Regions from separate parts of the Ensifer sp. Root558 genome, predicted to be linked through region 2. Evidence: predicted binding sites of a transcription regulator. Region 2 holds the regulator's gene; the other holds the start of a gene.
What was found. Region 2 encodes LexA, which represses DNA repair genes until DNA is damaged. Its sites were predicted from a motif close to TGTTCNNNNTGTGTTCNG; they were not measured.
Positions count from the first base shown of each region.

Region 1: a site for LexA is predicted at 1,608-1,625, ahead of ASD63_RS15135 (DNA recombination protein RmuC). Genes of this name have one in related genera too.

Region 1 is NZ_LMGC01000012.1:361,352-365,132, forward strand. Features, by position in the region: gene ASD63_RS15130 (ribokinase) at 1-329, opposite strand, end outside; gene ASD63_RS15135 (DNA recombination protein RmuC) at 382-1,575, opposite strand; gene def (peptide deformylase) at 1,727-2,251, shown strand; gene fmt (methionyl-tRNA formyltransferase) at 2,415-3,350, shown strand; gene truA (tRNA pseudouridine(38-40) synthase TruA) at 3,350-3,781, shown strand, end outside.
Region 2 is NZ_LMGC01000035.1:359,333-363,113, reverse strand. Features, by position in the region: gene ASD63_RS28205 (hypothetical protein) at 1-272, opposite strand, end outside; gene ASD63_RS28200 (hypothetical protein) at 596-892, shown strand; gene lexA (transcriptional repressor LexA) at 1,129-1,851, shown strand; gene ASD63_RS28190 (hypothetical protein) at 1,940-2,272, opposite strand; tRNA gene ASD63_RS28185 (tRNA-Cys) at 2,479-2,552, opposite strand; gene ASD63_RS28180 (thermonuclease family protein) at 2,705-3,439, opposite strand; gene ASD63_RS28175 (hypothetical protein) at 3,651-3,781, opposite strand, start outside.

The DNA of each region.
Region 1 (3,781 bases), on a different contig from region 2:
GCGCTGGCGACGACGACGATGACATTTTCGCCGTCACCGCCGACGAGGATATGGGCGGTGCCGGTCGGCTCGCTGACCGTCTTGGTCAACGACAGGTCGGTGCCTGCACCCTTCAACAGTTCGAGCGCGCCGTCGGCAAAGCTGTCCTTTCCTACCGCGCCTGCCATCTGCACCGTCGCGCCGGCACGTCGTGCGGCCAGCGCCTGGTTTGCGCCCTTGCCGCCGGCGGCGGTCGAAAAGCTGGTGCCGGCGACGGTTTCGCCGGGCTTCGGAAGGCGCGCGGTGGTGGCGATCAGATCCATGTTGATGGACCCAAAAACAGTAATCATGTGAAACTATCCTGTCGGCTTTGCGAATTGGGCCGGAGAGTGCCCGACAGCCTCAGTCCTCGTCAACCACCCGCAGGCGCAATTGCCCGACCCGATTGTCGACCGCGGCACGTGGTTCGTCCGCGTCCCGTGTGCCGCCTTCCGCTTGCAGCTCTAGGGCCTCGATCTTGGCCCCGCGGCGGGTGAGCTTGCTGGAGGAAACGAGGATGTCCTCGACATCCTTCTGGCTCATGGCGAAATGGCCCTGCAGCTTGCGCACGCGCTCGTCGAGACGGTCGAGATCCTCCATCAGCCGCGCGACTTCGCCCTGGATCAGGTGCGCCTGCTCGCGCATGCGTGCATCCTTGAGGATCGCCTGGATCACCTGGATCGACAACAGCAGCAGGGAGGGCGAGACGATGACGATCCGCTGGCGGTGCGCCTTCTGCACGATCGCTTCGAAATGCTCGTGGATCTCCGCAAAGATCGATTCCGAGGGTACGAAGAGGAAGGCGGTATCCTGCGTTTCACCTGGGATCAGATACTTGCCGGCGATGTCGCGCACGTGCGTTTCCATGTCGCGGCGAAAGAGTTGGGCGATCTGCTGGCGCCGCTCCGGGGTCGGAGCATCCCGCATCGCGTTCCAGGCTTCGAGCGGAAATTTGGCGTCGATGACCAGCGGCGGCTGGCCGTTCGGCATGCGGATGGTGCAGTCGGGCCGCACCCCGTTCGACAGCGTCGCCTGGAATTCGAAGGCACCCATCGGCAGCCCGTCGGCGATAATCGCTTCCATGCGCGACTGGCCGAAGGCGCCGCGCGTCTGCTTGTTCGATAGAATCGCCTGAAGTCCGGCCATGTCCTTGGCGAGCGACTGGATGTTGTTCTGGGCCGTGTCGATGACCGCGAGGCGTTCCTGCAGCCGGCGCAGGTTCTCGTGTGTCGCCTTGGTCTGCTCGCTGATCGAGGCGCCGATGCGATGGGTCATGCCGTCGATGCGCTGGCTGAGTGTCTGGTTGAGCTCCGCCTGCCGGGCGCCGAACACCTCGGCCATGGCCGCGACCCGCCCTTGCATCTCCGTCTGTGCTGCCAGCAGCATTGCCATCTGTTCCTGCCGCTCGTCGTCGCGGGGATTGCGCCGGCGCGAGAGCGCCATCAGGCCGGCAACAGCCAGCACAAGGCCGGCGGCAATCGTCAGATGGCCCAGGGTAATCGGCAGGGTGCCGATGAAAAACAACGGCTGGGCGAAGGGAAGGGGCGCGGGTTCCATGCGCCAAACCTAACAGATTCTCTCGCGAAGTGTAGATCAAAACAAGAACATATGTGCGCGGCGGTTAACGCCCGACGAGGGACGAGCGGGTGCCGCAGGTGGCAAGGCAATTTCCTTGCGCGTCGATGGAAAGATCGGCTATGGGAGCATCATGACCATCAAGCCGCTTATCATCCTTCCCGATCCTGTGCTTCGCCAGGTTTCAACGCCGATCGAAACCGTCGACGCGGACGTCCGCCGTCTGGCCGATGACATGCTCGAAACCATGTACGATGCCCCCGGCATCGGCCTTGCCGCGATCCAGATCGGTGTCGCCAGGCGCATGCTGGTGCTCGACGTTTCGAAAGAGGGCGACGAGAAGACGCCACTTGTCTTCATCAACCCCGAGATCGTCGCTTCGTCCGACACCTATTCGGTTTACGAGGAAGGCTGCCTGTCGATCCCGGACTACTACGCCGAGGTCGAGCGCCCCGCTGTCATCACCGTCAAGCACCTCGACCGCGACGGCAAGGAACAGACGATCGAGGCCGAAGGCCTGCTCGCCACCTGCCTGCAGCACGAGATCGACCACCTGAACGGCGTGTTGTTCATCGACCACATCTCCAAGCTCAAGCGCGACATGGTGATCCGCAAGTTCACCAAGGCTGCCAAGACGCGCGGCGCAAAGGCGATCTGAGCCTTCGATCGCGGAAGATCACGCGAAATTTTGAAGGCGGGAACCCATTGAACATTCCAGGAAGAGCGTGAAACGGCTTTCTTGGAATTGTCCTGTTTTTAGAGAATGAGATCATTTCGCCGTTTCCCCGCATGAAGTGATCTGAAAGGACGGAGTTACCGCCTTGTCGCTTCGCATCATCTTCATGGGCACACCGGAATTTTCGGTGCCGACACTGGCGGCACTTGCCGAGGCGGGCCATCAGATCGTCGCCGCCTATACCCAGCCGCCGCGGCCGGGTGGCCGCCGCGGGCTCGATCTGCAGAAATCGCCGGTGCACCAGGCGGCCGAACTGCTGGGTATTCCGGTGCTGACGCCGGTCAACTTCAAGGACGAGGCGGACCGCCAGACCTTCCGTGATTTCGACGCCGACGTCGCCGTCGTCGTCGCCTATGGCCTGCTTCTGCCCGAGGCCATCCTCACCGGCACCAAGCTCGGCTGCTACAACGGCCACGCCTCGCTGCTGCCGCGCTGGCGCGGTGCAGCCCCCATCCAGCGCGCGATCATGGCCGGCGACCACGAGACCGGCATGATGGTGATGAAGATGGAAAAGGGGCTCGATACCGGCCCGGTCGCCCTCACCAAGACGGTTCAGATCGGCGAGACGATGACCGGGGGCGAATTGCACGATCGCCTGATGCAGGTCGGCGCCAGTCTGATGCGGGAAGCGATGGCAAAACTCGAGGCCGACGATCTGCCGCTGACGGTCCAGGCCGAGGACGGCGTCGTCTACGCCCAGAAGATCAGCAAAACGGAAACCCGCATCGATTTCGCCCGTCCCGCCCGCGAGGTCCACGACCATATCCGCGGCCTGTCGCCATTTCCGGGCGCCTGGTTCGAACTTGAGATCGCCGGCAGGCCGGAGCGCATCAAGGTTCTGAACTCGGAGCCCGCTTCCGGCGAGGCCGAGGCCGGCACGGTGCTCGACGATAATCTGACGATTGCCTGCGCCGAGGGCGCCGTTCGGCTCACCCGCCTGCAGCGCGCCGGCGGCAAGGCGTTGGGTGCGGCCGACTTCCTGCGCGGAACGCCGGTTGCGCCCGGCACGAGGCTCGGCTGATGCCGCGGTTCAAGCTGACCGTCGAATATGACGGCTCGGACTATGTCGGCTGGCAGCGGCAGGACAACGGAGAGTCCGTCCAAGGGGCGATCGAAAAGGCGATCCTGTCGCTGACCGGAGAGACCGTGTCGATCCGCGGCGCCGGCCGCACCGATTCCGGTGTGCACGCCAGTGGCCAGGTCATGCATGCGGATCTCACGCGTCCGTGGAAGCCCTACACGCTGCGCAACGCGCTAAATGCCCATCTGGGGCTTGCGGGCGAGCGGGTGGCGATTCTCGAGGCCGAGGAAGTGTCCGAGGAATTCGACGCGCGCTTCTCGGCGCTGCGCCGCCACTATCTCTACCGCATTATCTCGCGGCCCGCGCCGCTGGCGCTTGAAGCCCGGCGCGCCTGGTGGGTGCCGAAGCCGCTCGACCATGAAGCCATGCAT
Region 2 (3,781 bases):
ACATCGTATTCCCGCTGCGGCTCGATGGACTTCCATTCGGCATTGCCGATCGAAAGAAACGCCAGGTTCGTCGATCCCCGCGGATAAAAGCCGATACGAAGGATAGCGCCGGCGTCATAGCTCGTCGCCGCGTAACACGAGCCGCCCAGGGAGCGATCGGATCCCACCGTCCAGGCGTTGATCCGTTTCCAGATATTCGAACGCCCTTCTTCGGCAGACGCCGCTCCAGCCGTGAGCAACAGGCCGAGCACCACCAACGACAATCTATGCATGCAACCACCCCACTTTCCACGCAAAGTTATCTTTTTTTAGAGGCCTGTCGAGACGGTGAAGGCCCTTCCCCGCAGGGATTTTTGCGCGCCCCAGGCCCGATGCGAAAGCTGGCAGCTCCGATGCATTCTCCGCGCCGGTCCATGAAGAACGGCCGAGACGAGGTTGAGATCGAGCGGCTGGCGCAAATCAGCCACAGCCTGCGGGCAAAGAGCTGTTGAACATGGCAGAGTGATCGCCATGCTTGCTGGACTTCGGAACGAAAGCGCGGTTCACATCGTTTACCAACCCGTAGTCCCACCCCTTCATCAAGTGGACGATCACCGTGCTTGCCGCCCTGCTTCTCGCTTCGATAGTCGCATCGCCCAATATGCCTGACGTCAAGCTCAGTGCCGCGACGGTGGATGAACTCCAGACCGATTTCGAACGGGCCGTGCCGTGCCATCAGATCGATGGACGCAATGTTTGGAAGGGCGCGCTCGCCTTCTACATCCAGTCCTTCGTTTATGACGGCGATACGCCCGTTGCGACCGATGCGGCCGACGCAGTGCTTCCGGAAGACAACAGCGCCGAAACGGTGAAGGAGTTCGAAGACGCCTGCTCGGCCTCGCAAGCGACTTAAGTCTCTCCGCGAAGAGAGCCGCGATTCGTTCGAATCACGCGCGCGATTGACCTGCCCGGCGCTGTTTTGGGACGCAACCGTCGCCGAAAACCGCCCCGCTCCCGCAAAAGTGACCAATCGCCCCCCACAGAAGCAGCCAATTGCCTGAATTCACGGAATTTTAGGCACTTGCGGAACACATATGGAACAGATAGTGTCTGTTCTTGATTTGTTTCACGCCTCTGGAGCGACGTGCCATGCTGACCCGCAAGCAACAGGAATTGCTTCTGTTCATCCACGAACGCATGAAGGAGTCGGGCGTACCGCCGTCTTTCGATGAAATGAAGGATGCGCTCGACCTTGCGTCGAAGTCCGGCATTCACCGTTTGATCACGGCGCTCGAAGAACGCGGGTTCATTCGCCGGTTGCCGAACCGGGCGCGCGCGCTCGAAGTCATCAAGCTTCCGGAAGCCTACGCCGCCGGCCAGCAACAGCCGCGCAGGGGCTTCTCGCCGAGCGTGATCGAGGGCAGCCTCGGAAAGCCGCCGGCCGCCGCTCCTGCCACGCCGAAGCCGGCGCCGGTCGCCGAAAGCACGTCTGTTTCCGTCCCGGTGATGGGGCGCATCGCTGCCGGCGTGCCGATCTCGGCGATCCAGAACAACACCCATGACATTACCGTTCCGCTCGACATGATCGGCAGCGGCGAGCATTACGCCCTCGAAGTAAAGGGCGATTCGATGATCGAGGCCGGCATCTTCGATGGCGACACGGTGATCATCCGCAACGGCAACTCGGCCAATCCCGGCGACATCATCGTGGCGCTCGTGGACGACGAGGAAGCGACGCTGAAGCGCTTCCGTCGCAAGGGCGCGTCGATTGCGCTCGAAGCGGCCAACCCCGCCTACGAGACGCGCATTTTCGGACCGGATCGCGTGAAGATCCAGGGCAAGCTCGTCGGGCTGATCCGCCGCTACCATTGAATTCCAGGCAGAACGCCGAATCAAAAGAGCCTCGCCACTGAAAGTGGCGAGGCTCTTTCCGTTTAAGGCGACCTGAAATCCAGATCGCTTATTCGTGGATCGTGTATTCGCCGAGTTCGCAGAGATCCTGCGTGTCCTCGGTCGTATCGAGGGCCGAGCCTTCCTCGAATTCGAATCGCATGTCGTATTTGCAGACGTCCCGCCCGTCGGCAATGGTGATCTCCATGCTCTCGCCGGGGTTCAGGACCTGCCGACCGAAAACATCGTCTTCCCATTCATTGACGCCGACCGGCGACGTATAGAAATTCGTCAGTACCGCGCCGGTGTTGTTCTTCAGCTGGAAAACCAGGTCGTCCGCGCGCGCCTCCATAGCGGTCGCCGCAAAACACGCCAACGCCGTCAGGATCAGTCTCTTTTTCATTGATGCCATTGCCTCCGTTCTTAATGTTGACGGACGCTACCGATACGGTTGATCTCAGCGGAGTCATCGTTCCCCCTCTACCGAATTCACCGAAGCGATAAGATCCGACGGAGGCATAGGCGACGTGGCTTGCGCGGACGTGTCGCGAATTTTACCGCGCTGCCCTAAGGCAGAACGCCAAACCAAATTTAACGAGGTGAGATTATTGGAGGCCTCGCCCGGAATTGAACCGGGGTACAAGGATTTGCAGTCCTCTGCGTCACCACTCCGCCACGAGGCCTCACAGCTCGGATAACCAAGCGTTGGCGCGGATTTAGAATGATTGCAGAAAAACCGCAAGAGGCATTTTCTGAAAAACGCGCCGTCGATTTGCAGGACGGATACTTTCCACAGAACGATCGACGATGTCCGCCGATCGTCTCCCAGCTGATCTCAGCACCAGGGCGTCGGGCGCCCTTCCCACGGCCGCACGAGCCCCTCGGAAACGAGTACACGTCCAAGAGATTGGTCACCGCGGGTGACCAGGCGCAGTTTCTCGCCGGCCTTGGCATCTGATCGCCCTCCCGCCGAGATCAGCCTGAAGTCGCCTGCATTCAGCAATTCGCGCAGGCGCTGCTTGGCGTAGAAGCCGCGCGAACGCTCCTTGTCGCAGCTTGCCTGGCGGATTCGCGGCGCATCGACATCGGCGACGCGGATCGTCTCGCCATGGAAGACGAAGGTCGCGCCATCGATCACGCAGTTGTCGTTGCGAATGCCGCAAAAATAGAACTGATCGGTACGGATGGATGCCGTCTTCACCTCTTCATTCGGCCGCACGAGAGGGGTTGGCGGCGTGACGCCGACATTCACCGACGGCACCGGGGCGGCCAGGGCAACCTTCGTCGCCGGGTTGGGCTTCGGATTCGGTTTGTGCCTATCCGCCTGCTGGGCAACGCGCTCCTGCGCTTCAGGAACCGCGCGCTGAGGCTTCGGCTTCGTTTCCGATCGCGATGCAAAGGCCATGACATCGGAAACCACCGGCCAGTGCCGCAACTCGGCGCGATGGTCGTAGGCCATGACGCCGCCAAGGGTGAGCGCTGCGGCCAGATACCACGGCGCCATGCCGCCCTGTTTGCTGGTGCTTCGGCCCGAACTGCGGCGTCGACGTTTCGTAGTGGCTTTGGCCATCGGTCCCCATCCTGATTCGAGACCGCATTATGCGTTTGATGGGTTGCCGAAAAGTTTTCGAGGGCACCCCAACAGAGGGGAAGACCGCCAGGAACCGGTCATTCGCCTGCGCGGCCACGGCCCTTGTTGAGAGATTCGGAATTGCTACGGGACGGCCAAAACTGCCGACCGCCCTGCCCTCGACAACAAGATCGTTAAATCGGCGTCCGCCTCAGGAGCCGTTCGACGAGTTGGCCTTCCCGCGCCAGCGCGCCCACCAGACGGCCAGACGACGACGGCGGCGGCGAACCGAGGGAATGTCGTGGGAAAGCACGATCAGGCCCAACGGTATCATCCAGAAGC